DNA from 3 places in the Lutispora sp. genome. Region 3 is predicted to be linked to each of the others. Evidence: riboswitches for the same ligand, from Rfam matches in the RefSeq annotation. Region 3 holds a riboswitch; each other region holds the start of a gene.
What was found. A riboswitch is a leader RNA that binds a small molecule or an ion and turns the genes downstream of it on or off. The one in region 3 is predicted to bind cobalamin.
Positions count from the first base shown of each region.

Region 1: it holds a riboswitch for cobalamin, as region 3 does, so the genes downstream of both, ACESM9_RS10230 (ABC transporter substrate-binding protein) here and ACESM9_RS02320 (ATP--cob(I)alamin adenosyltransferase) in region 3, are expected to answer to the same signal.
Region 2: it holds a riboswitch for cobalamin, as region 3 does, so the genes downstream of both, cobT (nicotinate-nucleotide--dimethylbenzimidazole phosphoribosyltransferase) here and ACESM9_RS02320 (ATP--cob(I)alamin adenosyltransferase) in region 3, are expected to answer to the same signal.

Region 1 is NZ_JAWLCK010000069.1:74-10,710, reverse strand. Features, by position in the region: gene ACESM9_RS10280 (fucose isomerase) at 1-215, shown strand, start outside; gene ACESM9_RS10275 (putative ABC transporter permease) at 247-690, opposite strand; gene nhaC (Na+/H+ antiporter NhaC) at 794-2,230, opposite strand; gene ACESM9_RS10265 (ATP-binding protein) at 2,624-3,031, shown strand; gene ACESM9_RS10260 (DUF5685 family protein) at 3,223-4,128, shown strand; gene ACESM9_RS10255 (J domain-containing protein) at 4,112-4,735, shown strand; gene ACESM9_RS10250 (hypothetical protein) at 4,753-5,265, shown strand; gene ACESM9_RS10245 (HAD family hydrolase) at 5,262-5,978, shown strand; gene fba (class II fructose-1,6-bisphosphate aldolase) at 6,587-7,516, opposite strand; gene ACESM9_RS10235 (HD-GYP domain-containing protein) at 7,600-8,637, opposite strand; cobalamin riboswitch at 8,851-9,025, shown strand; gene ACESM9_RS10230 (ABC transporter substrate-binding protein) at 9,155-10,081, shown strand; partial or broken gene ACESM9_RS10225 (ABC transporter ATP-binding protein) at 10,101-10,637, shown strand, end outside.
Region 2 is NZ_JAWLCK010000021.1:522-11,158, reverse strand. Features, by position in the region: gene pckA (phosphoenolpyruvate carboxykinase (ATP)) at 1-445, opposite strand, end outside; gene ACESM9_RS05260 (MFS transporter) at 697-1,848, shown strand; gene ACESM9_RS05255 (hypothetical protein) at 1,859-3,241, opposite strand; gene ACESM9_RS05250 (pyridoxal phosphate-dependent aminotransferase) at 3,294-4,361, opposite strand; gene cbiB (adenosylcobinamide-phosphate synthase CbiB) at 4,365-5,315, opposite strand; partial or broken gene ACESM9_RS05240 (cobyric acid synthase) at 5,437-6,156, opposite strand; gene cobC (alpha-ribazole phosphatase) at 6,174-6,767, opposite strand; gene cobS (adenosylcobinamide-GDP ribazoletransferase) at 6,767-7,516, opposite strand; gene cobU (bifunctional adenosylcobinamide kinase/adenosylcobinamide-phosphate guanylyltransferase) at 7,521-8,081, opposite strand; gene cobT (nicotinate-nucleotide--dimethylbenzimidazole phosphoribosyltransferase) at 8,091-9,158, opposite strand; cobalamin riboswitch at 9,244-9,436, opposite strand; gene ACESM9_RS05215 (hypothetical protein) at 9,588-9,893, shown strand; gene ACESM9_RS05210 (manganese catalase family protein) at 9,948-10,520, opposite strand; gene ACESM9_RS05205 (spore coat protein CotJB) at 10,524-10,637, opposite strand, start outside.
Region 3 is NZ_JAWLCK010000006.1:54,250-62,911, reverse strand. Features, by position in the region: gene ACESM9_RS02325 (hypothetical protein) at 469-957, shown strand; cobalamin riboswitch at 995-1,164, shown strand; gene ACESM9_RS02320 (ATP--cob(I)alamin adenosyltransferase) at 1,327-1,863, shown strand; gene ACESM9_RS02315 (ABC transporter substrate-binding protein) at 1,914-2,816, shown strand; partial or broken gene ACESM9_RS02310 (FecCD family ABC transporter permease) at 2,809-3,822, shown strand; gene ACESM9_RS02305 (ABC transporter ATP-binding protein) at 3,828-4,586, shown strand; gene gyrA (DNA gyrase subunit A) at 4,625-7,057, opposite strand; gene ACESM9_RS02295 (MetQ/NlpA family ABC transporter substrate-binding protein) at 7,290-8,126, opposite strand; gene ACESM9_RS02290 (methionine ABC transporter permease) at 8,247-8,662, opposite strand, start outside.

The DNA.
Region 1 (10,637 bases), on a different contig from region 3:
CGGGCTTAGACAAATACTTCCTGTCAAGGGGAGAAATATTGGAGAACTTGAATAATTCAAATATGTGCAGGACTCAGTTAAGAATTAAACTTCATGAGAGCATAGATTATTTCTTTAAGAATCCTATTGCTAATCATCATATAATAATTCCAGGGGATCACACAGAAATTATTCAAGAATTTATGGATACCATGAATTGTATTAGAATAAAATAGCATGAGAGGCTATTGGCCTGCTCATGCTATTTTATTCTTTTTTTGACATGTAATTATTATTGGACATGCTTTGAAGCATTATGAGGAAGTCGTGTACTTTCTCGTAGAGTAAACCAGTAAAAAACCATGCTACAGCAAAATCCAATCTTATGTAGCCGTTTATAGACAGTACTCCATTACCATAGTCCCATGGACAGTGGCCTAGTATGCTTTCCAAGGCCCAGCCACAAATATATTCTATGGTAAATATGATTATAACCCAGATACCTCCTCTCAGATATGTATTCCAATTCCTGATTCTATTGTGAATTGGTTCAAGAAACATTCCCATACCGTAGATAAAAAACATCCACATATAGGTGAAGCTATAGAGCATGAAATTACCGTGAATCAGGGAACCTAGGCCGGTCCATAAGATTTCCAGACACCAACCTATCAAACCGTAAGCCATAAACCTATAAAATTTATCTCTCATAGTATTAGTATGTACACTGCAATGACTTATATGTTTGTATATATTTGCTAGAAGATGCAAAAAGCCCCGTTGATTTATCAACGAGGCTTTCTAATCTATTGAATTATGCGCTAGCTGCTTTTCCCTTGTATTCTGGTGCAGATGGATCATCTTCAAGCTTCATCATAGTTATACCTGTATAGCCGAATACGATTGATACTATTGGGCTTATCCAGTTTAGTATAGCATATGGAATATACTCAATTGTAGGAATTCCCAAATAACCTGACATTGCTGCACCGCATGTATTCCATGGGAATAATGAGGATGTCATAGTACCTGCATCTTCCAAGCATCTTGAAAGGTTTCTTGGTGCTAATCCTCTCTTATGGAATTCATCTTTGTACATTTTACCAGGAAGAACTATTGCAAGATACTGATCTCCAGCCAAACCATTAACAAATATTGAAGAAATTATTGTAACTGTTACCAAAGAACCTGTGCTCTTTGCAAAGCCAAGTATTCTCTTAGCTAAAACATCAAGCATGCCTGTTTTTTCAAGCATTCCACCGAATGTTAAAGCGCAAAGTATCAAGGATATGGTCCACATCATGCTCTGCAAACCACCACGGGTTAGCAGGTCATCAAGTAACTGGTTTCCTGTCTCAGAAACTACACCGTATTGCATTGCATCCAACACTGCTCCAACAGAAGCACCTTGAAATAGTAAAGCAGCAAGTCCACCAAGGACAGTACCTATCATCAAGCCTGGTATAGCTGGTGTCTTCATAGCAACTAAAACTATAACTATTACTGGAACGATTAGCAGTATAGGACTGATATTAAAGTTTGAGCTCATGATATTTAGAAGTTCGTTGATAGCTGGAACATCGAGTTCTTTACCAGCAAATCCTGCTCCCATAATACCGAATGCGATAAGAGCTATGACGTAACTAGTACCTGTAGTAAAGAACATATGTTTAATGTGATCGAAAAGATTTGCTCCAGCCATGGCTGGTGCAAGATTTGTAGTATCAGATAGAGGTGATAACTTATCACCAAAATATGCACCGGAAATTATTGCACCGGCTGCCATTGGTCCAGGAACTCCAAGACCTGCTGCAACACCCATAAGGGCTATACCAACTGTACCTGCTGTTGTCCAGGAACTACCTGTTGCAAGAGATACTATACTGCAGAGTATCATTGAAGCGATAAGGAAGAAGGATGGTGATAATACCTGCAAACCGTAGTAAATTAGAGTAGGAACTATACCGCCTAGAATCCATGTTCCGATGATCATACCTATGATTGCGAGAATTAATATTGCTTGCATAGTACCCATGATAGTGTTTATAAAGCCTTCTTCAATCTCTCCCCAAGTAAAGCCTAGTCTGTAGACAGCTATTAATGTAACAATAATTGAGCCTAAGACTAGAGGGATATGGACATCTCCTCCTTCAACTAATATGGTGTACATTAATATTCCTATGGTGAGTATAATGGGGATTAAGGCATCCAGTACTGTAGCTTCTCTACGCTGCCTTGTTTTGTTGGTCATCTTCATAACTCCTTTCTTAATGAAATGATAATAATTTCTATCTTTGGTACCACAGATGAAATATAATAGGACATATAAATAAAGTTGTCAAAAATATATTACATCTGTAGTTTATCAATGATAGAAAATATACTTTGATTTTATTATCTCAAAAGATAGGAATAATGTAAATAGTGAAATTAATCTGAAAAATGAGACATGATGGATTATACCTCACATTTCTCTATTTATGACAAGAAATTTACATATATATAATAATTTGAGCATATACCAGATATTATACATTGAACATTGTAATATTTTGATTTCTATGAAAAAATCAATTGAAATAATCTTGAGAATATAGTATGCTCTAATTAATCTCTAAAAAAAATATGTTAGGGGGTAATTAAAATGGTTAGGTTCATTGTAGGTGAGAAAGGCACCGGTAAGACTAAGCTGATGATTGATATGGCAAATGAAGTTTCAAAAGCTTCTAAAGGTCACGTTGTGTACATCGACAGAGACAATAATCATATTTACGATTTGGATAGAAGTCTTCGATTCATCAATGCTGGAGAATTTCAGATTGAGAATTTGAAGGCTTTTTATGGTTTTTTGTGCGGAGTTATTTCCCAAAACTTTGATATCGAAACCATCTTTATTGACGGAATGAGGGTTATTTCAAATGCACAAGATGAATGCCTGAAAGGGTTCGTTGAAAATTTGGAGAAACTCAATAAGGAATTTGAAGTTGACTTCATTGTGAGCATGAGTCGAAATCCCGACAATGTTCCAGAGTTTCTGAAAGCTTACTTATAATAACTAGATAAGCTCTCCATATATTGAATTTGAAAAAAACAGACTGATAACCATACTTGCTATAGTATGGCTATTGGTCTGTATTTGTTTTTTGCTGAAAAGTGGCTTAAGCTATGTTATAATTATGAAGGACTTTGAGTTTTGTAAAGAGTTTACATAAGAAACAGAATAATATCAATATAATATTATTTATGAAAAAGATAGGGTTATTTATGTTTGGATATATATTGCCTGATAAGGGCGAGATGAAAATAAAAGAATATGAATTATTCAGAGCATATTATTGTGGAGTATGTAAATCAATGGGCAAGAGCTTTGGACCACTATGCAGATTTGCTCTCAATTATGATTCAGTTTTTTTAGGTATGCTTCTCTCTTCTATTAATAAAGAATCTGTCAGTCTTAAAAAAGAGCCCTGTATTGCTAATCCACTAAAAAGGAAATGGGTTGTTAAGAACAGTAACAGTGTGGATTTTTCCGCAGATATAAATATTATCCTGACCTATTACAAATTTAAGGATGATTGGACTGATGAAAAAAGTTACCTGGCAAAGTTGGGGCAGATAGTAATAAGCCCTGGATATAAAAGAGCATTGAATTGCAGTAAAGAAGCGGAGAGTCACATAAAAAAATCCCTCGAAAAGCTTCATGCTTTGGAAAGCCAGAGATGCAGTTCTATGGATATAGCTGCAGATCCTTTTGGAGAATTAATAAAAGGCATTATAAGCATAGGCTGTAATTGGGATAATGATAAGAAAAAAGAAGCCGTAGAGTGGTTGGGTTATAACATAGGAAAGTGGATATATATAATAGATGCTTTTGATGATATTGAAAAGGATATAGAAAAGAATAGCTATAATCCTCTTTTGCTTCAATATATGTATAAGGATGAAGAGGTTAATGAGTTTAAAAATAGAATAAGAGATGAAGTAAGATTTAATTTGATTCATACATTGGCACAGGCTGCATCAGCCTTTGAACTGCTTGATATGAACAACAAAAGCATAATAGAAAATATACTATACTTAGGAATGGACAAAAAAACAAAAAGTGTATTAGAAGGAAGGAGCTGCAATAAGGATGAGAAATCCCTATGAGGTATTAGGCATCAGAGAAGGGGCCTCAGTAGATGAAATAAAACGAGCATATAAAGAATTGGTTAAGAAATATCATCCTGATCAATACAGGAATAATCCCCTTTCTGAGCTGGCAGAAGAGAAATTAAAAGAAATCAATCAAGCTTATGATTATTTGATGAAGCAATATGAAAAAAGTGGTTCTCAGTATAGGAATCAAAGCAGTTCCTATGGCAGCAACAGTGGCTATGGAAACGATACCAGCTTATATTCGCAGATAAGAATGAATATTATGAATGGCAATATCCAAGCTGCAGAAACTTTGCTCAATAGAGTAACTATGAAGGATGCAGAATGGCATTACTTAAGAGGCTTAATATTTATGAGAAAAGGTTGGTATAATGAAGCGGTTAACAGCATAAATACTGCTGTAAATATGGATCCATCAAACATGGAGTATAGAGATGCATTGAATCGAATTGCCTATGCCAATAACAGATATCAAGCTTATGGATATGATAGAAGATATAGTGCAGGAGGACCGGATCTGTGCACCATGTGTCAGTGTCTTATTTGTTCTGATTGTTGTTGCGAGTGTATGGGTGGGGATTTGATAAACTGCATCTAGCAAGGGGGGTGTAAATATTGGGAAGAAAGGCTGCTTTGGGAGGAATTCTAACCGCTGTAAGTTTGATATTCCTGTACTTCGCCTTTTATTTACCTTCCATGAAGCTTACTATGTACTTCTTAACCGGAATAATACCTGGTCTGGTATTGGTTGAGATGGGAGTAAGACAGGCCTGGATGCTCTATGGTGCCACATCTATGCTATCTTTTATTATGTTAGGAAATGTTGTGAATACAATTCCTTACATTTTGATATTCGGACTTTATCCCATAATTAAGTTTTATATTGAAAAGACAAGAAGATTAATTATCCAGATACCGCTGAAGCTAGCTTTTTTCAATATAGCAATAGTTTTGGCTTATGTTATATGTACCAAGCTTTTTGCATTAAATATAGCTACTGCACTACCTATTGGATGGATAATTATAGGCATACAGCCTGCCTATTTGCTTTATGATTATATTTTTACAAGGGTAATTTTTTATTACTGTGATAGGGTTAGAATTAAATGGAGGAAAGATTTATCATGATAGATACAGTATTGTTTGATTTAGATGGAACCTTATTGGGAATGGATTATAAGGAATTTGAAAATAAATATTTTTCACTTCTGGGCACTAAGTTTGAGAAATATTGCTCTCCAAAAGAACTATATAATAATATATGGGAATCTACTATTTATATGATTAAGAACTCAGACGGCGTCAGATTGAATCAAGATATCTTTTTTGAGAAATTTAATCAGCTCATAAGGGAAGAGCATAGAGATTTGTATATTGCTGGATTCAATGAATTCTACGAAAAAGAGTTTGACCTGGTAAAGGATGCCACATACAGAATGGAGAACATGATAAAAGCAGTAAATATACTAAAATCTAAAGGGTATGATGTAATAATAGCCACAAATCCATTATTCCCAAAGCTTGCTATAGATAAAAGGATTCAATGGGCAGGATTGAATTTGGATGATTTCAGCTATGTAACTAATTTCGAGATATGCAGATTTTGCAAGCCTAATCCAAAGTTTTATGAAGATATTCTGAAGCTAAATAATAAGAAACCGGAGAATTGTCTCATGGTAGGCAATGATATGCTGGAAGATATGATAGCAAAGATGCTTGGTATAACCACATACCTGATTACAGATTGCATAATAGAGAGAGAAAGCCCCTATGCTCCTGATTACACCTCAGACAGCGCAGGATTCCTGGAGTTTGTAGCTACATTGCCTAGCATTGTATGAGATTTGCTAGTGTAGCAGCACAAGCCAATCTTAGGGATATATAATATCGCATGGGTTATTAACTTTGGTGACTCTAATGCTCATCTAAAAGAGAATTCTAACGGCGCAAAACGGGCATCCATGCCCTATGCTTCGCCAGTTGCGCCTAGCACGGCCTCCATGCCGTGCTTACGAATTCTCTATTTTAGATTTCGCAAAGAGTCATTAGCAAAGTTAACAAAAATGCTCTATTATATATCACCTAGATTTCACTGTATAGAAGAAAGCTGCAGTAACTAAAGAATAAGCATATGTGCAAGTGAACATATTTATTGATTTTGCTTGTAACTCTTAGCGAAATGTCCTTAGAAAAATCGTATGGGCAGCACGGATGCTGCCCAAGCCTTCCAGGGCATGGAGGCCCTTTGGGAGGCGTTAGATTTTTCTTAGGATATGAGCTTTAGAGTTACCAAAATCAATACTCATGTGAACTGCACATATGCTTATTCTAGTTTAATACAGTATCGAAGCAGTACCATTAAACACCCTAGAGGAATACCCTAATACCAGTGACTGGCGACTAGCGACCAGAGGCCAGTCCCAAGAGGAATCCCCTAGGCTACGCACAATTACGCTTTACCGCTGCAATTTAACACATTCCTCATCTTATGCTTAACCATATCCTTTATGGCTTCTCTTGCAGGTTTCAAATACTTGCGAGGATCAAAATCGCTTGGGTTTTCGTACAAATGTTTTCTTATGGAAGCGGTCATTGCAAGTCTAAGGTCGGTATCGATATTGATCTTGCAGACTCCGAGCTTTCCTGCTCTCAAAAGCATATCTTCGGGAACACCTTTGGCTCCCTTAACATCTCCACCATATGTATTGCATAGATCTACGAACTCTGGAAGCACAGTGGATGCACCATGAAGTACTAACGGGAATCCAGGAAGAAGCTTGCTTATCTTTTCCAGCCTTTCAAAATCAAGCATTGGTTCACCCTTGAACTTATATGCTCCATGACTGGTTCCTATGGCAATGGCAAGGGAATCGACACCGGTTCTTTCTACAAATTCTACTGCTTGGTCTGGATCTGTGAAGGTAGCATCTCTATCACTCACGTTTACAGCATCTTCAATGCCTGCAAGCCTTCCAAGTTCAGCTTCTACTACAACACCTTTATCATGAGCATATTCTACTACCTTTTTGGTTATGGCAATGTTCTCCTCGAAGGGATACTTGGAACCATCGATCATAACTGATGTAAAACCACCATCTACGCAAGCTTTACATATTTCGAAATCCTCACCATGATCCAAATGTAGACAAATAGAAAGGCCGCTGTCCTCTACTGCAGCTTCAACCAATTTCATAAGATAAATATGCTTTGCATATTTTCTGGCACCTGCTGACACTTGAAGTATTAGTGGAGCCTGTTCCTCCTTGGCTGCTTCAACAATGCCCTGGATTATCTCCATGTTGTTTACATTAAATGCTCCTACGGCATATTGGCCGTCGTAAGCTTTTTTAAACATATCTTTTGAAGTAACTAAAGGCATTTCATTACCTCCTCATTTTAATACATTAACAATACTATTATATCAGATATTCTAATATTTAGTTATACATACTTATATCTTTATTAGAGAACCTCTTCAATTTGCAGTTCTTTTTCCATGCTTAAATCTACTATTCTCGAATCTTCCAATCTAATAATAGGTTTTGATATTGCCTTCTGGTTTATAAATACTATTTCACCATAGGAGCCGTCACTAAGTCTTACATTGCTTCCAATATAATAGCTTGCAACTCTGCTGAGAAAAGTAAGCAGTATATTTGCATCGCACTTTGTTAAATATTCACTTTCAAACATCTCAAAAACATCAAAGCAAGTTTGGCGTTTCTTGTATACCCTGTCTGAAGTCATAGCATCGAAGACATCAGCTATAGCTGTGACCTTAGCATAAAAACTTATTTTATCACCCTTTAGTCCAAAGGGGTACCCGCTACCGTCTTCTCTTTCGTGGTGCATAAGTACAGCCATCATAATATCCTTACTTATTGCAATATTTCCTTCTAGTATCTTATAACCAAATATAGAATGCTTTTTCATTTCTTCATATTCGCTAGGTGTTAGTGGACCAGGTTTATCCAATATTTCAGGAGGTATTTTTGATTTGCCTATATCATGGAGAAGTCCACAGTAGGATAGTGTTCTTTTTTGAGCTGGGCTTAAGCCTAACCAATTACCGATAAGAGAGCATAGAAGAGAGACATTTAAACTATGAGAGTATGTATATTCATCAATAGCCCTATTGCTTTTAAGATTTGTAATTATTTCATTAATGGAAGTAAAACTGTCATTTAATTCTCTGACTATGTTTTGCACTTTTAAGGTATCCAATTTCTTGCCAATACCGATATCCTTTATTATAGTTTTGAACTCATTTACTTTTTCTTCATATACTATGTTAACTTCCATATCATTTTTAGTTTTTGGTTCATAATCTTCATAGACTTTAACTTTTTCTATTCCAAAGTTCATGAGTTTATTTACGGTGTAATCATCCAATATGGTGTATTTGTGAACTAAAATAGCTCCAAAATTATTGATGATTTCTTCTGATACCTTCATTCCTGGCTTACATTGTCTTATATCTAGAGTGATTTCATTTGACATACCTTCGCCCCCATTGTAATAATTACATGTATTAGACATTTATTAACAATATTATAACAGATTCAACTAAATAGTACAAATTTTTCAAACTTTCTACCTATAACCCATTAGTAAGATTAATTCTCAATAAATAGGAGATGTAAGAGTACTGGTTTAAATTTGATTTGTTGTAAACTGATTAATATTGTGCTAAAATAATAACGATATAGGAAAATAAAATATAAAAGTTCAGGTGCTGTATATGCAGTTAAAAGGGAAATGGGTGAAATTCCCATGCGGTCCCGCCACTGTGAGGGGGAGCGGCCTAGAAATGCCACTGATTTAATCGGGAAGGCCTAGGCAGCTGTGAACCATAGCCAGGAAACCTGCCTGAACTGTAGTTTTAGCTTGCCTACGAGCGATGGGGAGGTGAATTATTACGAAATATTCCTTTCTCACTGGAGAAAGGTTTTTATTTTGTTATGTCGGAAAATATAAATTCCTTTTTTATTTAAAACATATTGGAGGAGTGTTTACAATGAAAAGACTTAGAAAACTTACTATAATAATGCTTACATTAATGCTACTTTTAGCTTTGACTTCTTGTCAGACAGGAGAGAGTAGTGACAATAGCAAAGAAACGGCAAAAATAGAGATAATGGATATAAAAGGGAAAAAGGTGGTATTGAATAAGACACCAGAGAGAATAGTATCCTTATCACCAACAAACACAGAAATCGTCTTTGCTCTTGGGGCAGGAGAAAAATTAGTGGGAGTGACCAGTTACTGTGACTATCCAGAGGAAGCAAAAGATATCGACAAGATAGGTGACTTTGACAATCCCAATATTGAATTGATAAAGAAGATGAATCCTGATTTGGTTCTGGCAGGCGGATTCCTGCAAGAAGATTTGATGGCAGCTCTTGAGGGATTGAGCATTCCTGTTGCCTCAACTGAAGCTGCAGGTGTAGAGTCAATATATGATTCCATAGCAATGATAGGCAAGTTTGTAGGTCAAGAAACGAAGGCGGAAGAGTTAATAAACAATATAAAAAAGGATATAGAGGAAATAGAAATCAAGGTTATGGGTAAGGAAAAACCAAAAGTATTCTATCTGGTATGGAAGGAACCATTATTTACAACAGGCCAAGGAACCTATATCAATGAAATAATACAAATAGCCGGAGGTCAGAATGTAGCAGCAGAGACAGAGGGCTGGGCCCAGTACAGTTTTGAGGAGTTGCTGAAACAGAATCCCGACATTTTAATTGCTGCTTATCATTCTACTGACGAGGGCATGAGAAAAGAAGATATAATGAAGGATGAATTATTTAGCAAACTCCCATGTGTCAGGGATGGAAAAATTCATGTAATGACTGATGATAATATTGTCTCAAGACCGGGTCCAAGAGTAGTAGAGGCTATTAGAGAAATGGCCGAGGCTTTGCATAATGATACATTTTAAGCAATAGGCGGGTATGGATATGGATTATGAAGTAAGGGTAGAAGGCTTAGATTTTAGCTATGGAAGCAAGAGCATATTGAAGGATATAAATCTCAGCATGAAAGCAGGGAGTTTCATAAGTATCATAGGTCCTAACGGTTCAGGGAAAAGTACTTTTTTGAGAAATCTCTCCAGATATCTAAAACCTCAAAAAGGTATAATTATGCTGGGAAACGATGATATTAGAAAACTTTCACAAAAGGAAATCAGTAAAAAGGTTTCTGTGGTGCCCCAGAATATTCTTATGGAGTTTGACTATAAGGTGAAGGATATGGTACTTATGGGCCGGTACCCTTATGTTAAAAGAATGAAAGGTGAGACAGCAGAGGATATTAAAATTGCTGAAAGGTCTATGAAGTATACCAACACTTTGGAGTTTTCCAATAGGCATTTTAGTGAGTTAAGCGGCGGTGAGAAACAAAGGGTAATACTTGCTCAGGCCTTAGCTCAACAGCCTAGAGTACTGCTTATGGATGAACCCATATCCCACCTGGATTTGCAGTATCAGGTAGAAATA
Region 2 (10,637 bases), on a different contig from region 3:
CAACATAAATATCGAATTCTGGTTGGAAATTTACCAACTCTTCTTTTTTAGCCTTTCTTAACATCTGTTGAGAGAATAAATTCTGATATGCAAACTCATTAATAACCCTTACGGGCATTCTATATTCTTTATCAGCTCCAACAAAACCCTCGAATACAAAAACTTCTTTGTATTTAATATACTCTAATACTTTAGCATACAATTTGTCAAAGTTCTCCATTGTCATTGGCATGTTTCCTTTGTTCCAATTCACATGTTCATGAACAGATGGTGTGTCTACTATAAATCTATCGTTAGGTGATCTTCCTGTATATTTGCCCGTATTAACGCACAAAGCTCCATTACTAGCAATAATACAGCCTTCTTTTTCAACTGCAATATCAATCAACTGTTTTATAGGCAAATTATAATGTATCTTGCTGCATTGGATTTCCACTCCATCCATAGAAGCATATAGCCTGTTCAAGTTTTTTACCCCCTAAAAAGCTAAAATTTATATTTTTACCTTATATATTATATCATAATTAAATATTTGTGCTATACTTTTTAACAATATTTATATATTTAACAGAATTAAAAGATGATTCTATATCCTTTATAGATATGGGTTAATTAAATCTTTGTTTATATTATCCAAATCATCTGGTATAATTATTTCATGACTTTCCGAGGTGATATTGATTGAAAAAAAATAATGTGTATAAAGATTTATCCTGTTTGTATTTTGCAATCTATTGGGTTTTTGCCTGCTATACCCCTTTTTTATTGCTGTATTTGCAGGATAGGCAGCTTTCTTATGTTCAGATTGGATCCATATTTGCTTTAAACTCTTTAGTCAATGTTATGTTTCAGCCTGTTTGGGGCTATTTGACAGATAAATATATAGATATTAAAAAGGCTCTATACATTGCTGTTATTGCCAGTTCAATAGCTATAGTTTTGCTTGTTCAATCCTATAGATATCAATTTATTATTCTGTCAACCATAGTTTTTATAGCTTTTCAAAGCAGTATATTATCTCTAACAGACTCTTTGTGCTATAAGATAATAAACAGATACAATAACATAAAATATGGCAGGGTCCGTTTGATGGGCTCTGCAGGTTATGCAATATCTTCATTTGTATTAGGGCTGGTCATTGCAAGAACCTCTATCAACATAGCCTTTTATCTGTATCCCTTTTTTAGCCTGTTTGCAGTATTGTTTTTATACAGATTGAATTTTAAAGATGAAGCTCCCAGAGAAGAAAAAAGCAAGGTAGACCCCTTACAAGTATTAAGAAATATGACCCTCCTAGTATTTTTGCTTTCTGTCACAATCGCAAGTATTTCATATGGTGCAAATATGAGCTATGTTGGCGTCCTGCTGCAGGAAACGGGGGGAAATATACAAAATCTTGGATTGTTATGGTTTGTGGTAGCAATGTCTGAGATACCAGTGTTTTTTATTTCAAGCAAGATTATCAATAGAATTGGTTCTATCAATACCTATTTATTGTCGCTGTTGGTATTCTCATTAAGATTTTTCTTATGCACTCTTTGGAATAATACTTCATTTATAATAACTATTCAGTTTCTCCAAGGCTTTACCTTCCCGCTTTTCATGGCTGGTGGGTTGGATTATATGTCTGGTATTATACCGGCAGAGGCTCGATCCTTCAGCATATCTTTGATGTCAGCCTTAATATTTGGAGCTGGAGCTCTTATTGGAAATATGGGCGGAGGCATTATCATAGAAAACTTCGGTATATTCACTCTGTACCGAATTATGTCTGTCATATCCTTCACAGCTTTATTGATTGCCATGACACTAAAGAAAATAAGAGGAAGCAAAGCTCCCTCGTTATAGTATAAACCTCTTATAGTATGAACATTGCTACTATAGTTGTCGCCACAAGTCCTATAATAACAGGTACCAGATTCTTTCTTGCAATATCCATGGGCTTTATTCCTGTTATTGCCGCAACTGGAATTACAGCCCAGGGTATGATGGTGCCACCCCCAACCCAAATTGCAGCTATCTGACCTAATGCGCATAATTTTGCCACGCTTACATTAACAGCCGTACCGAATACCTTTGCGATGGAACCGGCTAAATTCATTCCTGAAAATCCCGAACCATCAAGACCTGTTATTGCACCAACAGTGGTTTCCAGAATAGCTGCAACTGGCTTGCTCAAAGCAACGCTTGAGGCAAGAAGAAGCCCCATATCTGATAATATACCCATTGAACCTTCAGGAAGAATATCGCCGAATACTGTTGTAAAAGGTCCTACCTCTCCCAGATAAAAGAACCCTGCAATAGGCAAAATGGGTCCAAATATCTCCATACCGAAAGCAAAGCCTTTTTTGATATATTCTGCAATCTTCTCTAAAGCTTCTTCTTTATAAAGTACACCACACAAAACACAGAGAACAATTGCTGCAGTACCACCTACCAAGGCTGTGGCATCTCCTCCTACCAAATTGAAGGCAAACATTGCAATTATATCCAACAAAAACAAAATAGGTACAATGATTGCAGTCCATTTTGCAATTTTAGGATATTTTATTGTATTCTCCACATTGTACATTTCAACTTGTGGTTTAATAATGTTTCCTGATTTCATATCTCTCTTAAGAATGATATAGGAGGCTGCAACTGTTACAATAGCCATAACCGCATATAGAGGAATTCCCTGATACATAACATCAACTACCGAAACACCTCCGGATGTTGCAGTTATAGTGGGTGCCCCTTGAATGATGAAATCAGTTGACAATCCGATACCATGGCCGAATATATTCATCGCCACAGCAAAACCTATAACCGGCAAGCCTACTCTTATGGCAACAGGTAAAAGAACTGCACCAATCAATGCTGTAGCCGGTGAAGGCCAGAAGAACCATGATACTAATAACATTACTATACCTATTGTGAAAAAAGCTGCATCAGGGGTTTTAATAATCTTTGCTATAGGAGCTGCCATTAAATAATTGGCACCTATTTCCTCTAGCAGCTTAGCCATAGCAACAATAACGGAAATAATCATTATCACACTGATCAATTCGATACCTGCAACAATGAATGAATCAAATATGGCTCTTGTGGCACCAATTATGGAGCCTTTGGCAGCCAAACCTATTAAAAATACTCCTACAATACACGGAATGATAGTTTCTTTTCTAGCCATCATAAAACCTAATATGACTAAAACCATTATACAGTAAATCCAATGTGCTGCAGTTACGGACATTAACATCACTCCCCGATAACTATGATAATATCATAGTATTCGGGGAGTCATATAAGTGCTACATAAATCCTAAAACTTCATACATCGCTGATAGTAAAAATGTATTAGCACATCTGTCCAGCACAGCAAGTCGAAAATGCTCAGGTGTCAAATAGGAGAATCCATCTGGAGTTCTTATCAAAATGCCGTGATTGACCAATTCATTTCTAAGCTCATAAGCGTCCATATTTTTTTTAGTGATCTTAAGAAGGTGGAAATTTGCTTTCGATGGATATACTTCTACACCTTTTAATTTAGATAATCCATTGTAAAGAAATGACCTCTCCTCTTTTATCCAATCATGGGACTTGGATATATAATCCGTATCCTTAAATATGCAACTACCAGCAATTACTGCTGCTGAATTAATGCACCATGGTTGCTGGATTTTTTTTATTTTCTCACATATGCTCCTGCTATAAGTCACAGCATATCCCAGCCTGATTCCCGGCATACCGAAAAACTTTGTGGCTGCCCTGATTAAAACTGTATTTTCAAAATCACAAAGTCTTGATAAAAATGAGCTATGGGGGTAATCATCAGTGAATTCGATGAATGCCTCATCAATTATTAAAATACAATTCTTTTTATTTAATTCAGCAGCTATATAAACAAGGGTTGATATATCCATTAAAAATCCTGTCGGATTGCTTGGATTGCATAAAATTACTATGGATTTTTTTTCGACTTTATCTAAAAACAATTCTATATCTATTTGGGAAAAATCATGATTATAGCAGGAAATTTCCTCATACTGAATATGAGATATTTGAGCTGCTTTTTTATATTCTGAAAAGGTAGGTCCCATTGTGAACAGTTTATTATAACCCAGACCGTCCACAATAGAATATATAAGATCTACAGCCCCATTCCCTACCAATATATGTGCATTATCATCCAAGACTAGATAATCTTTAATATTTCTTTTTAGTTCTCGGTACTCTATATCAGGGTACCTGGCAAATACACCCATATTATCAGTCAGAGCTTTTTTAAAGCTTTGAGGAATACCTGCCGGATTTATATTAGCACTGAAATCATATAATATATTTTTGTAATCATATATGTTTCCGCCATGAAAACTCATATTTTATATCCCCTTTAGAAAGTAAGTTATAGCTGAAAAAAACATTAAAGCCATAAACCAGCTGGCATACATAAGCTTTACCATTTGTTTTATATCTTTTGCCTCTATTGATTTTGTTTTATCACCAATTGTTGGTTTAACAACAAGCTTGCCAAAATAATAATTATTTCCTCCCAGCATTATGCCCAAAGCCCCTGCCGCTGCTGCCTCAGGATAGCCACTATTGGGACTCAAGTGTTTTCTCCCATCCCTTAGAACAATTCTAAAGGAATTCTTATAGTTCATACCTAGCGTAAATGCTCCTATCACCATAAAAAGTGCTGTTAAACGTGCAGGTATGTAATTAGCAATATCGTCTAGCTTTGCAGAAGCCCATCCAAAATCCCTATACCTGTCATTTTTATATCCTACCATAGAATCCAATGTATTGATGGCTTTATATGCCATAGCAAAAGGCGCTCCTCCTATAAACATATAAAAAAGAGGAGCTATGATGCCATCGCTTGTATTTTCAGATACAGTCTCTATGACACCTCTGCCTATATCTTTTTCATCAAGCCTGTCTGTATCTCTGCCCACTATGTAGGACAGCAGTTTTCTGGCCTCAGGTAAATCATTCTGTAATAAGGCATTCATAATTTTGTAGGCTTCTTTGTGGAGACATCTACCTGCTATACAGTAGTACATTAATATTGCACTCAGTACAAAGCTAAACCATTGGTTAATAGCTTCAGAAAAATCCAGTATAATATATACCAGTCCATAGCTTATTAGCAAAGTTGAGATAGTCAGGAGAACTCCTGCTATTCTTAAAGCCTTGCTGCTTTTACATGTTTTTCTTATTGTCTTCTCAAACAAATTGATATAAGAAGCTATAAGCCTTATTGGATGAGGCATATTATAGGGATCACCGACGATCAAATCCATTAAATTAGCAATCCATATCTGAAGCATCTGTCTTTTTCTCCAGAATTTCGTATATTTTATCCATATTCAAGCTCTTTCTCACTGTGTCTGCAATTATATCTAGCTGTTTTTCCTTATCTATATTTTCTTCTACTCCATGTGATTGCTTATCCCCTAAGCTGTCTTCCTCAGGCAGTTGATGCTGCACATAAGGAACCACACCTAAAACAGGTACTTTTATTATTTCTTCAAGCATTCTCAATCCTGGCTCTAATAATTTATAACTCCCCCTGAACTTATTTATAATGACTCCTTTAACCCTTTTCTTTTCTTCTTCATCGAGAAGCAGCATGGTGCCTGCCAGTGATGCAAAGACGCCTCCCTTATCTATATCCCCTACCAGTATGACAGGAGCATCTGCAATTTCTGCCATTCCCATATTGACGAAATCCTCTCGTTTAAGATTTATTTCTGCTGGGCTTCCAGCTCCTTCAATGATCACAATATCACTGTTTTGGGATAGTTTATGATATACAGCAGTAATTTTTTCCTTTAGTTGAGGTTTAAACTTAAAATACTCTTCCGCCGCCATCTCTTTATAGAGTTTTCCTGATATTATAACCTGAGACTTCTTATCTGTAGTAGGTATCAGCAAAACAGGATTCATGTCCGGGGAAGGTTCTTTCATGCAGGCCTGGGCTTGCATAGCTTGAGCTATTGCTATTTTATAACCTTCCTTTGTTATGTGAAAAATTAAAGACATATTTTGGGATTTAAAAGGGTTTACATTATATCCGTCTTGGGTAAATATCCTGCATAAAGCAGCACAAATAATGCTTTTACCCACTGAGGACCCTGTACCCTGTATCATAATTGATTTTGCTTTCATATTTTACTCCTTCTTTGTCAAATGCAATTTATTTTCCTGATGGTGCAATGGCCTTCTTCTATTTCCAATAGACTGTATTTTCCGTGTTCAAAATGAAAACTCCAAAAGCCTTCCTCTTTTAGTCCCAGCAAAACTGAAACTATCACTCTCATACACCCTCCATGGGTTATTAATGCAACATTTTTACCTTCATTTGATTCAATGATTGTTTTAATAGCATTACTAACCCTGGAATAAAAATCTCTAAAACATTCTCCCTTTGTAGGGTTCATGTCTCTCCAGTCCTCCATCCCCATCTTCCAATCATCTGGATAGAGCCTGGCAACATCGTCGTAATGGCATCCTTCCCATAGACCAAAATCCATTTCTCTCAATTGCTCAATAATATCTATTACTAATCCTTTTTTTGAAGCAAGTACTTGAGCTGTTTGTATACATCTCTTTAAGGGACTGGAAATGATAACATCCAATTTAATGTCATCCATAGCTCTTTCCAGTTCTATACATTGCTTTTTACCTTCATGATTCAAATCTGGATCCTTACTGCCAAAAAAAACTCCAGGCTTGTTAAAATCAGTTTCGCCATGCCTGATAAGATACAATTTAAGCATTAGAATATATTCCTTTCCAATATATATATAAAGATTATGAAACATATTTCAGCCAATTCACTGGCAGCTCCTAATGTATCTCCTGTCATTCCATCTATCCTGTCAACCACCATTTTTCTGAAAGCCAGTATTATAATAACGCTTCCAAGTAATGCCATCAGCCCTTTTATGGAGCCTAGGCCTAAGATCATAAGAATACCTGATCCAATACCAAGAATAAGTCTTTTTACAGACATATGGGAATAGAAGAGACCTCCCATGCCTCCATTAGCTCTTGCATATTTTGATATTCCCATAAGTAAGAGAACAAGAGTTTTAGCAACAACAGGGGCTAAGATTATGGCAAGACCTATGGCTCTGTATGGCAGTGAATACAACAGGCTCAGTCTGAAGATAAAATCTAATACTATAGCGATTACTCCATTTGTACCTATCCTGCTGTCTTTCATTATTTCCAGCATTCTTTTCTTGTCTCTGGCAGAAAATAAACCATCACAGGTATCCCCAAGGCCATCCAGATGTATGCCTCCTGTAATAAATATATTTGATGTCAGCCACAAAACCGGGGCAAGGGTATCACCTAGTAAATATCGAGCCAAAGAGTATAATCCATAGTTAAACAAACCTACTATCAAACCTACAAGGGGCATAAATACTATTCCCCTTGAAAAATCTTCTTCTTCGGCATTTATATCTATTCTTATGGGTATTCTGGTAAAAAATTGTATCATTAAAACCAGGCTTCTCATAATATCATTTTATCCTGACGGGTATACCTGATACAGCCAGGTAAACCTCATCTGCCCTTTCCGCTGCAATTTGATTTATTCTCCCTGAAATATCTCTAAATGCTCTTGCCACTGGATTTTCAGGTACTATGCCCCAGCCCACTTCATTGGTAACCAGTATGGTGTCTGCTGGTGATACTTTTATCGCTTCCATCATGGTGATAATCTGTTCTTTTATGTGCTCCTCAGCTCTGTTATAGTCTTCAATCCTGGCATACTCCATATCATAATGAAAATACTCCAGCAATTGATTTGTGACCATAACCGTTATGCAATCCAGTAAAAAACAACTATAATCTTCACCGTATTTATGTATAACTTTATGGATATCTTTATAGGTTTCTACAGTCATCCATTCCTTATTTCTTGATTCCTTATGCTTTTTTATCCTGTCTTCCATTTCCCTATCGAAGGCTACTGCAGTAGCAATATAAAGCACCTTATCTCCATAGCTTCGTGCAAGCTTCTCGGAAAATTTGCTTTTACCGCTTCTGGCACCTCCGGTTACTAAAATGCATTTCCCCATTATATATCCCTACCTTATATCAACTAAAAAATCATTAAAGATAGTTGCCTCCTCAAAGGTTGCCATCTTTGTTATAATATCATTGGCAGCATCTAAGATATCATATGAAACAGCACAGCCGCTTCCCTCTCCTAACCTCATGTCCAGATTAAGCATAGGCTTAAGTCCTAATTCATCCATAACTATCTTATAGCCAGGTTCTGCAGAACAATGAGTTGAGAACATGTAATCCACAACCAGTGGGTTAAGCTTGTAAGCCAGCAAAGCCGCTGCTGCAGAGATTAAACCATCTATAAGAATTGGTATCCTATAATAGGCAGCTCCTATGAAGCACCCAGCCATTCCTCCTATATCAAAACCGCCTACTTTTGTCAAAACATCAACAGGGTCATTAATATCTGGTTTATTTATTTCCAACGCTTGTTTTATCACTCTTTTTTTATTCTCATAGGCTTCCTCTGTAAGCCCGGCACCTTTTCCTACTACAATATCAGCACTGCTTCCCGTAAAAGCCATTACAATTGCACTGCTGGTACTGGTATTTCCTATACCCATTTCTCCGGTGCCTAGAACTTCCGCTCCTTCTTTAACAGATTCTTCAACCATATCTATACCTGTCATTATTGATTTTATGGCTTCTTCCCTTGTCATAGCAGGACCCTTAGAAATATTCCAGGTTCCTTTTCTAATTTTTCTATAATACAAACCTGGATATTCCACATCTGCATTGATTCCAATATCAACCACCTTAAGCTTGGCACCTGCATGCTTTGCCAGCACTCCTACCCCAGTAAGTCCTCTTAGCATATTAATTGTTTGGATTACGGTAATGTTCTGAGGGCAACAGCTGACTCCCTCTTCTACTACACCATTATCTGAAGACATTACAATTAGCTGCCTGTTTTTCATAGGATTGTCAAGCCTTCCTGTTATACCGGAAAGCTTTATTGCTATATTCTCAAGTTGTCCTAAGCTTCCCAAAGGCTTTGCCAGATTATCCAGTCTCTCTTTCGCCTTCACTTTACTTTGTTCATAGGCTCCTTTTATTTCTGCCAGTATCTTCTCCAGGTCTTTCAAATAAATCCTCTCCTTAATTAAAATAAATAAAAAAACCACACCTGAAGTGTGGGAATATACATAATCAATCATCCCCTCCCTCCGAAGGTTGAATTTGGTATTTGGCAGGTTTCCTGGCTCATGGTTCATCTTACTCTCCAGCCTTCTCGGTCTCCCAATGGCTAAGTTGGATTTCATCCCCATATACAGTAGCGGGGGCTGCAGCAGCTTTTCACTGCTTTCCCTTTTAACCTCGGTATGCATAACATCCCCAAGGCACCAAAACTTATTCTATTGAATTTATTATAATGTTCTTAAAAAAATGTGTCAATGTCATAATCCATTCTATTTGAGTCCAAAATTTTTGCTAAGACCAGTAACACTTTAGGCAACAAAAAATATTATGATATTAGAGGTGGGTGACACCTAAAATTAGGAGGTGAACGGTATATGGGCAAGGATTATGGCAAAAAGGAATGCAGAGAATTCAAAATTAAGAATTTCCCAGATAACATAAGAGAGCTGCTATGTATGCTGGCAAAGGATGATAATAATAGAGTAACAATCATATTGGATACATGCGAAGACTGTATTCTGGAAGATGTATGTCTGGTAGCAGTAATAGGCGATTTGGCAGTATTCCGTTACCATGATAAATTCAAATTTGTAGATGTTCATTGCATATGCACTGTAATAGTAGATTGCGAAACCATATTGGATGAAGTTTTAGAATCAAGCAATCGTTGCAAATGCTAAAAAATTGAATTATGTGAAGTAACATTAATAAATCCGGCCTTAAAGCCGGATTTATTAATAATACATTTTTCTATCTAAATACTCTTGAACTAATCTTAGGGTCTCTCCAAACCTCTGGAAATGGACAACTTCTCTCTCTCTTAAGAAGCTCAGTGTTTCAATAACACCTCGGTCATTGGTAGACTGAATCAGATGCTCATAGGTAGTTCTGGCCTTTTGTTCTGCTGCCATATTTTCATGTAAATTAGTAATTGGATCTCCAATAGCCTGTATATAAGCCGCAGTCCAAGGTACGCCGGCTGCATCATGTGGGTAAAGATCTTTGCCGTGCTGTATATAATGAGGCCCTATCCCCGCTTCTTCCAATTGCTTTGGAGTAGCCTTTTCAATTATTTTGTATATCAAAGTTCCTATTATTTCCCAATGGGCCATTTCTTCAGTTCCAATATCTGTCAAAATAGCCTTTGCTTGGGGTATAGGCATTGTAGTTCTCTGTGTAAGATATCTTATTCCGGCAGAAAGTTCACTATCCGGTCCTCCATATTGAGCAAACAATAGCTTTGCTATCCTTAAATCTCCTCCTTCAACCCAAGCTGGATATTGAAGCTTTTTGTCATAGATCCACATATATTATTTTCCCCCCATCTCATAGTCAATTTCCCATGGCCAGGGATCCTCAATCCATCTCCAGTCTCTATTTGCTCCATTAGCTGCAATAAGCGGTGCATATTGATTCTCATACTT
Region 3 (8,662 bases):
AAACATGTTGTCAATATGCTGTTTATGCTTTTCGACATTTTTGTTTCATCGCTGTGATGTGTGTCCTACCGAAGCAGGAACTTTATCTTATCATGTTTTGTGTGTTATGTCAACCTGGTATTTGTTGCTTGTTTTTACGTCCTGTTTTGCAACAGGACGTCAATATTATCATGTTATTTATATTATGTCAACATGATTTTTATATTACAAAAGAAAGTGTAAATTACCTTAGCGTTAATTATCCGTCATTAATGCCTCCAAGCAATTCCTAATAAAAAGCAAAGTTTCTCTGAACTATAGAATAGAATCCTTCTTTTATTATTAATCAATTATTCATTTTTATTTGTTTTTCTTTTTTAATAGATAAAAAATTATATTATAAATGATAAATATATAGAAAGTGTTATAATAATACTGAAGCATCAGTTATTATTACATATAAACTCAACAAGAAATGGGAGGATTAACATGGCAAGTATCAAAACAAATCTAAACGGTCTGGAAGTAATGTTATTTTTTTGGAGTTCAATTAAATCAAAAGAAAAAGTTAATGAGAGCTTTTTAAATGACCTCTGCTCTATGAGAGAATTCTCATACATATATAACGTGGATTTTAACAATGAATCTCTTAGAAGAGTTTTAAGTGCTCTTAATAACAAGGAACCTTTCTCTGGCAACAAAGTAGAAAGAAAATTTTATTCTAATAATCTTATGACATTAGAATATATAGATGATGTTCAACCTACAATTGATGCTATAAAAAAATTGAATTTAGACAAACTTGCAGAAGAAGCCAAGGAGGATGTGGAAATAATAATCATACCTGGTATAAGCGGAAATGTTGAAAAACATGACAATATATTATTAGTGGACTTTTTCAAAGTAAAAAATACTGAAAATGGTTTGACCATATCTGGAGAAAATTTAGAAGATGTTTTAAAAACAAATCTAAAGTAAGTTGACAAAGCAATACTATAAAAATATAATTGAATTACAATTTAATAAGGACTTAGGTGTTTTAATACTTAATAGGGAATCGGATAGACCGAGCTACCCCAGTAACCGTAACACTGACGAAATCTGATTATGCCACTGCGCAAGCGGGAAGGTAAGAGAGTAGGAGGAAGTGGAGCCGGGAGACCTGCCTAAGTCTGGTTGGCCAGTATCCTCTGAGGGTGGGATATAAAGGCTGAAGGTTATGCATTTCACATGTATCTCATTTGTCATGTATGCCTATTACTGCAATTCATCAGGCGCACCCTTGTGGTGCGCTTTTTAATTCTCTTAAAATCCCTCAAATAATTAAATAAAAAAGGGTGATAAAAAATGAAAGGAAAAATGAAAGAAGGAACTATTTTTTGCGCTTATTCATTTATGTATGATGATCCAGAGGATCTGAAAACCGATTATGAATTTTGCACTGATGAAATTGCATGTCATATCGGTCTGTTAAAAGCTCATATAACCGACAGAGAGCTAAAAGATGAATTGACAAAAGTAGAAACACTTGTTTACCACATGAACAGTTCTTTGCGCGTTAAAACTGCTGTAACCAGAGATGAACTGAATTGGCTTCATGAAATCAGTATCAAATATCATGAAGAAACCAATCATAATTACTTGCGATTTGTATTGCCTCAGGGAACAGTTTCAGCATCACTTTCACATGTACTGCGAAACAAATGTCTGAAACTGACAAGATTAATGCACAGATACGAAGCAAAGGGAAATAAAGTGGATCCTCTTCTCTATGATTTCGTAAACCTTTTATCTGACTATTTCTTTTTGCTGGCTATTAAACTTAATGCTCAGGAAAATGTAGAAGAAATCGATTTTGTAAGCAGAAATTATAAATTTAAGTAATCTTGTTATCGTTATAAACCTAATTAATGAAGCGTTATGGAGGTAAGTATATGAAGAATAGAAATATACTAATACTTTTATCGATAATACTAATGTTTGCTGTAACTGCATGTAATTCATCTCAACCAACAGTCAAAGATAGAGAGGGCAATGATATAATACTGCCCGAAAAGATAAATAGGATTGTTTCAACAGCACCTTCAAATACAGAAATACTGGCAGCTTTAGGTCTGGGTGATAAAATCGTAGGTGCAGATAAATATTCAAAGGATGTTGAAGGTATAAATCCTGACGTTACATTTTTTGACATGATGAATCCGGATGCAGAAACAATAGTTAATCTTAATCCTGATATTATTATAGCTTCTGAAATAAATAAATTAGGCGGAAGAGATCCTTTTTCTTTATTAAAGGAATCGGGCACATCCGTTGTTTATATTCCAATCAGCGACAGCATCCAGGGCATATATGATGATATAAGCTTTATTGGAGAAGTTACTGGTACAAAAGATAAAGCTGATAAAATAATAGAAAATATGAAAGATGAAATTGATAAGTATAGAAAAATAGGAGAAGGGATCACAAAAAGAAAAAAAGTATATTTTGAAATTTCACCTGCTCCCAATTTGTTTACCTTCGGCAAAGGCTCTTTCTTGCAGGAAATTTTAGAAATAGCAGGAGTTGATAATGTATTTGCAGATAAAGGAAAAGGAATTGCCATCAGTAGTGAAGCAGTGCTGGAAGCAAACCCTGAAGTTATTCTTACCAATGTCAATTACATAGAAAATCCTATTGAAGAATTGAAGAATCGTGATGGATGGGATAGTATAACTGCAGTGGCATCAGACCAGGTTTTCTATATAGATGCTAATTCTTCTTCAAGACCTACACAGAATATAATAAAAGCATTGAAAGAAATTGCCCATGCTGTTTACCCCGATATATATGAATAAAACAAAAGTACTCCTTATCATATCAGCAACAATTATTATTATGCTATCCGCCGTTTTAATAGGAACTGTAAACATAACAGCCAAAGATATTATAGATATTATCCTTCATAAATTATTTGACTTTCCTTTGAAGCAGGGACTTAAGCCAAACACTGTATCTATTATATGGACTTTAAGACTCCCAAGAGTTTTCCTGGCATTTTTGGTGGGGGCAGCTTTATCCGCTAGTGGAACGGTTATTCAATCCATATTGAAAAACCCTCTTGCTTCCCCCTATACCTTGGGGGTTTCTTCAGGAGCATCCCTTAGCGCAGGTCTCATAATAGTATTTGGAATAAGTATCCCCTTCCTTGGTAACCTGACCTTGCCTCTGATAGGTTTCATATCCGGGCTTATAACTGTTTTTACAGTCATAGCTTTTTCAAGGAAAGTAGATGAAGGGTTGTCCAGCAATACAATAATTTTGGTTGGAATGGTTTTTTCATTGTTTGTCAATGCCGCCCTTACCATACTGACTGCTTTATATAGGGAAAATATAGAAAGTATAGTCCTATGGTAAATGGGATCCTTTTCTCTGAGAGGTTGGAACTATGTAAAAGCTGCATCAATATTCTTTGTTATTGGTATTACAGGGGTTATGAAATATACAAATGAAATGGATCTGCTTTCTTTTGGTGAAGATGAGGCTAAATCCAATGGAGTAGAAACAGAAAAGGTAAAGAAAAAACTCTTAATTTTTTCATCTATTCTTACCGGAAGCTCGGTAGCATTAAGTGGAACCATAGGCTTTGTGGACCTCATAGCCCCTCATGTTGCCAGAAAGTTTTTTGGCTCAAAACATATTTATGTGCTGCCGATATCGGCTGTGTTTGGAGGGGCGCTGATGATTTTTTCAGATATAATAGCAAGAACCATAGTATCACCCTCGGAACTTCCTGTAGGAGCTGTTACATCTCTAATTGGTGCTCCCTTTTTTGCATACATCTATTTTAAAAAAAGCAGGTGATTTACATGTTTAATGTAAACCATATATTTTGTGGTTATAACAACCAGGATATTATAAAAGATATTTCATTTGACTTGGAACCAGGCTGCAATTTATCCATAATAGGCCCCAATGGCTGTGGAAAATCCACTCTGCTTAAAGCACTGGCACATATTATACCTTATAAAGGCAGCATCAGAATTGATAATACAGAAATCAAAAAAATGAATAGAAAAACCTTAGCCAGGAATATTGCTTTGATGACGCAGATTAATTCTATATACTTTCCATATACGGTATATGAAACAGTATCTTTAGGCAGGTATTGTCACATGGATAGTGTGCTTCCACGATTGTCACCTCTTGACAAAGATATAATCTACGACTCTATGGAAAAAGTAGGCCTGTTAAGTATAAGAAATGCTAAGATAAATCAGCTTTCAGGAGGCCAGCTTCAACGAGTCTTTCTGGCTAAAATTTTTGCTCAGGATCCTAAGGTAATTTTGCTGGATGAACCTACTAACCATCTTGACTTAAGATATCAGATAGAACTGCTTGAATATATCAATGAATGGAAAAAGCAAAAAAAAAGGGCTACTATTACGGTGCTTCATGACTTAAATCTTGTTCAGGAATATGCGGATAAGGTTATTTTGTTAAGCAATGGAAAAATGCATTCTTACGGTTCCACCAAAGATATTCTGATAAATGATGCACTTGAAGAAGTTTATAGAATTGACATAAAAAAATGGATGACAAAGGTTTTAATAAAATGGGAAGCATGAAAAAATAGCTTTCGCTGCAACAGCGAAAGCTATTTTTATCAACATTCTTCATCGGGAACTATTTTGGCTAAAGCAACTACACTGTCGTTTTCTGCAAGCTTCATTAATGTCACACCCTGAGTACTTCTGCCCATTACCGATATATCTTTAACATGCATTCTTATGATAACTCCTTCGGCACTGATTAGCATAACCTCGCAGTCATCCTTTACAACCTTTGCTCCAACCAAGTAGCCGGTTTTTGCTGTTATGTTTGAAGTTTTGATTCCTTTACCTCCACGGCTCTGTAATCGGTATTCGGATAATGGAGTTCTTTTACCAAAGCCTTTTTCGCTTATTACCAAAAGTTCTGCATCTTCTTCTACTATATCTAAAGCTATAACGCTATCATCAGGATTTAATGTAACACCTCTGACACCCATAGCTGTACGACCCATATCCCTCACATCTGTTTCTGGGAATCTTATGGCCAAACCATGTCTTGTAATAGCAATAAGCTCTGTAGTGCCTCTTGTTAGCTTAACAGAAATAAGCTCATCTTCGTCCCTTAGAGTTATTGCATTAAGACCAGTCACCCTCTGAGATGCATACTGCTTCAATTCTGTTTTCTTTATTGTCCCGTTTTTAGTCATGAAAATTAGATATCCTTCATCTTCAAACCCTTTTATAGGTATTACAGCATTGACCGCTTCATTCCTATCCAGTTGAAGCAGATTTACCAACGCAGTGCCTTTCGCCTGTCTTCCTGCCTCAGGAATTTCATAGGCCTTGAGTCTAAACATTCTACCCTTGTTTGTAAAGAATAGCAAGTAATTATGTGTTGAGGTGATAAACAAATGTTCGACAAAATCATCTTCTCTCGTCTGAAGAGCAGTGATGCCTTTGCCTCCCCTCCTTTGGCTCTTATAGGTGTCTGCAGGAAGCCTCTTTATATAGCCAAAATGGGTTAGAGTAACTGCAACCTCTTCCTCTTCTATGAGATCTTCCTCATTTACTTCCTCAACAGAGTGAGTTATTTTGCTTCTTCTTTTATCTCCATATGTCTTCTTTATATCCAGAAGTTCCTGTTTTATTATATTGGAAACCATGAGTTCACTGGCTAATATGGACTTATAGTATTCAATGTCCTTTATCAAACCAAGATATTCTTCTTCAATTTTACTTCTTTCCAAACCTGTAAGACTCTTTAATCTCATCTCTGCTATAGCAGTTGCTTGAGCATCAGATAAGCCGAATCTTTCCATCATTCTCTCTTTTGCCTCGGGTACTGTTTTTGAGCTTCTGAGAATGTTAATAATTTCATCTATATGATCCAAGGCAATTCTTAAACCTTCTAATATATGAGCTCTTTCTTCTGCTTTCCTTAAATCATACTGGGTTCGTCTGATTATTATTTGTCTTTGGTGGTCTATATATTTTTGTATCATATCCCTCAGGTTCATAACCTTAGGTTGACCATTATCCAAAGCCAGCATTATTATGCTGAAGGAACTTTGCAACTGGGTATGCTTATATAATAGGTTCAATACTATATTGGCATTGGCATCTCTTTTCAGCTCAATTACAATTCTCATACCTTCTCTATCAGATTCATCTCGCAAATCAGAAATGCCTTCGATTTTTTTATCCTTTACAAGATCCGCAATCTTCTCAATCAGATTGGCTTTATTCACTTGGTAGGGAATCTCAGTGACAACTATTCTTTGCCTATTGCCAGACATGCTTTCGATTTCGGCTTTAGCCCTTATTATTACCCTTCCTCTTCCGGTAGCATAGGCCTTTTTGATTCCATCTCTACCCATTATCAAAGCGCCTGTTGGGAAGTCAGGACCTTTTATGTGTTTCATTAACTGGTCCAATTCTATTTCTGGATTATCTATAGTAGCAATAACCCCATCTATTACCTCGCCTAGATTATGAGGCGGGATAGATGTTGCCATACCTACTGCAATTCCGTTGCTTCCATTGACCAATAAATTTGGAAATTTAGAAGGGAGCACAGAAGGTTCCTTTAAGCTTTCATCATAGTTTGGAACAAAATCAACAGTTTCTTTATTGATATCCCTCAGCAACTCCATAGATATTTTGGACATCCTGGCTTCTGTATAACGCATTGCCGCAGCGCTATCTCCATCTATGGAACCAAAGTTTCCGTGGCCATCAATAAGAGTATATCTATATGAAAAATCTTGTGCCATTCTTACCATGGTATCATATACAGCAGCATCACCATGGGGATGATATTTACCTAAAACTTCACCGACAGTAGTTGCTGATTTTCTGTGAGGCTTATCAGGAGTAAAACCCATAGAGTGCATGGCATACAGTATTCTCCTGTGTACAGGCTTAAGACCATCTCTCACATCTGGAAGAGCTCTTTGTACAATAACGCTCATGGCATAATCAATAAAGGAATTCTTCATCTCATCTTCTATATTAATCTGTAATACATTTCCCTCTGTATTTTCCAAAATATACACCTCCTTCAGTTATATTACAATTAATTGATTTTTGACCATAATACTATAATTATAATTCTATGAAAGATTTTTGTCCAATCAAGATTATTATCGAGTATTTTAAATATTATTACCCTTATATTTTGTATTAAAATTGGTTCAGACAACAATATAGGCAGCCATCTATATTATTATTGGCCACCTATATATTATACTTCAAATTTGAAATTTTGTCCTTTATTGATTAAAATGCAGGAATTATAGCACCTTCATATTTTTCTTCGATGAATTCTTTTACTTCATTGCTGTTCAACACATTTGCCAACTCTTTCAAATCTTCTCTGCTTTCCTCTCCTTGTCTAATAACCAGTATGTTGGCATAAGGAGAGTTTCCATCTTCTATTATAAGAGCATCTTTAAGAGGGTTCAGGCCAGCAGGTATAGCAAAGTTTGTATTTATTACTGCTGCATCCACATCTTCCAAGACTCTGGGTAATTGTGCCGCTTCAATGGCTTCAAATTTAATATTTTGGGGATTTTCCACCACATCTAGCTCTGTGGATGTAATAGTTCCTCCGTCCTTTAGTTTGATAACTCCATTAGCCTGGAGGAGCAGCAAAGCTCTTGCATTGTTTGTGGCATCGTTAGGGATTGCTATAGTACTGCCATCTTTTAATTCATCTATATTTTTTATAGTCTTAGAATAAAGTCCCAATGGCTCTACATGCACTTTAGCTAAAGACACAAGATTCAAATCTCTTTCTGCATTGAAATTATCTAAATAAGGCTGATGCTGAAAGAAGTTTGCATCTATTTCTTTATCTGCCAATGCAGTGTTTGGCTGAACATAATCATCAAATACAACCACTTCAAGTTTTATACCCTTTTCTTCCAGTAAAGGCTTAACAACTTCAAGTATCTCTGCATGAGGTACAGGCGTTGCCCCCACTTTCAAGACTTTTTCTCCTTTTTCTTCTCCTGTTGCAGTTCCTGGTGCAGGTGCTGGTTGTTCTGTTGAACAGCCGATTAATAATGTACTAAATAAAGCTATTGCTATAACTAGTGATAATATCTTTTTCAATTTTTAACATCCTTTCATTTTTCATTGTTTTGATTTTCTTATTCAACTGGCCAGGTTGAATTAGAATTAAGTATATTTTAATTATCGATAATTATTTTTGAGTTGATATTATTATTAAATCTATTTTAGAAGTTTTCTGTATATCCTTGTTCCTATATCCTGAATTATTTGAACCATTAAAATCAGAACGATTACTGTCCCTATCATTACATCTTCCTGAAATCCCTGATAACCATATCTTATTGCCAGATTTCCCAATCCTCCGCCTCCGATAGCTCCCGCCATGGCAGAATAGCCAATAAGGTTTATTATAGTCAGTATTATTCCCGAGGCTATGGAAGGTAAAGCTTCAGGTATCATAACCCTGAACACAATCTGTTTTACATCAGCTCCCATAGATAGAGCAGCTTCTATGATGCCCGGGTTTATCTCCTTTATTGCAGTTTCAACAAGCCTGGCAACGAAAGGTATTGCGGCTATAGTCAACGGCACTATAGCCGCTGTGGTACCTATTCTTTTTCCTACTATCAGCTTTG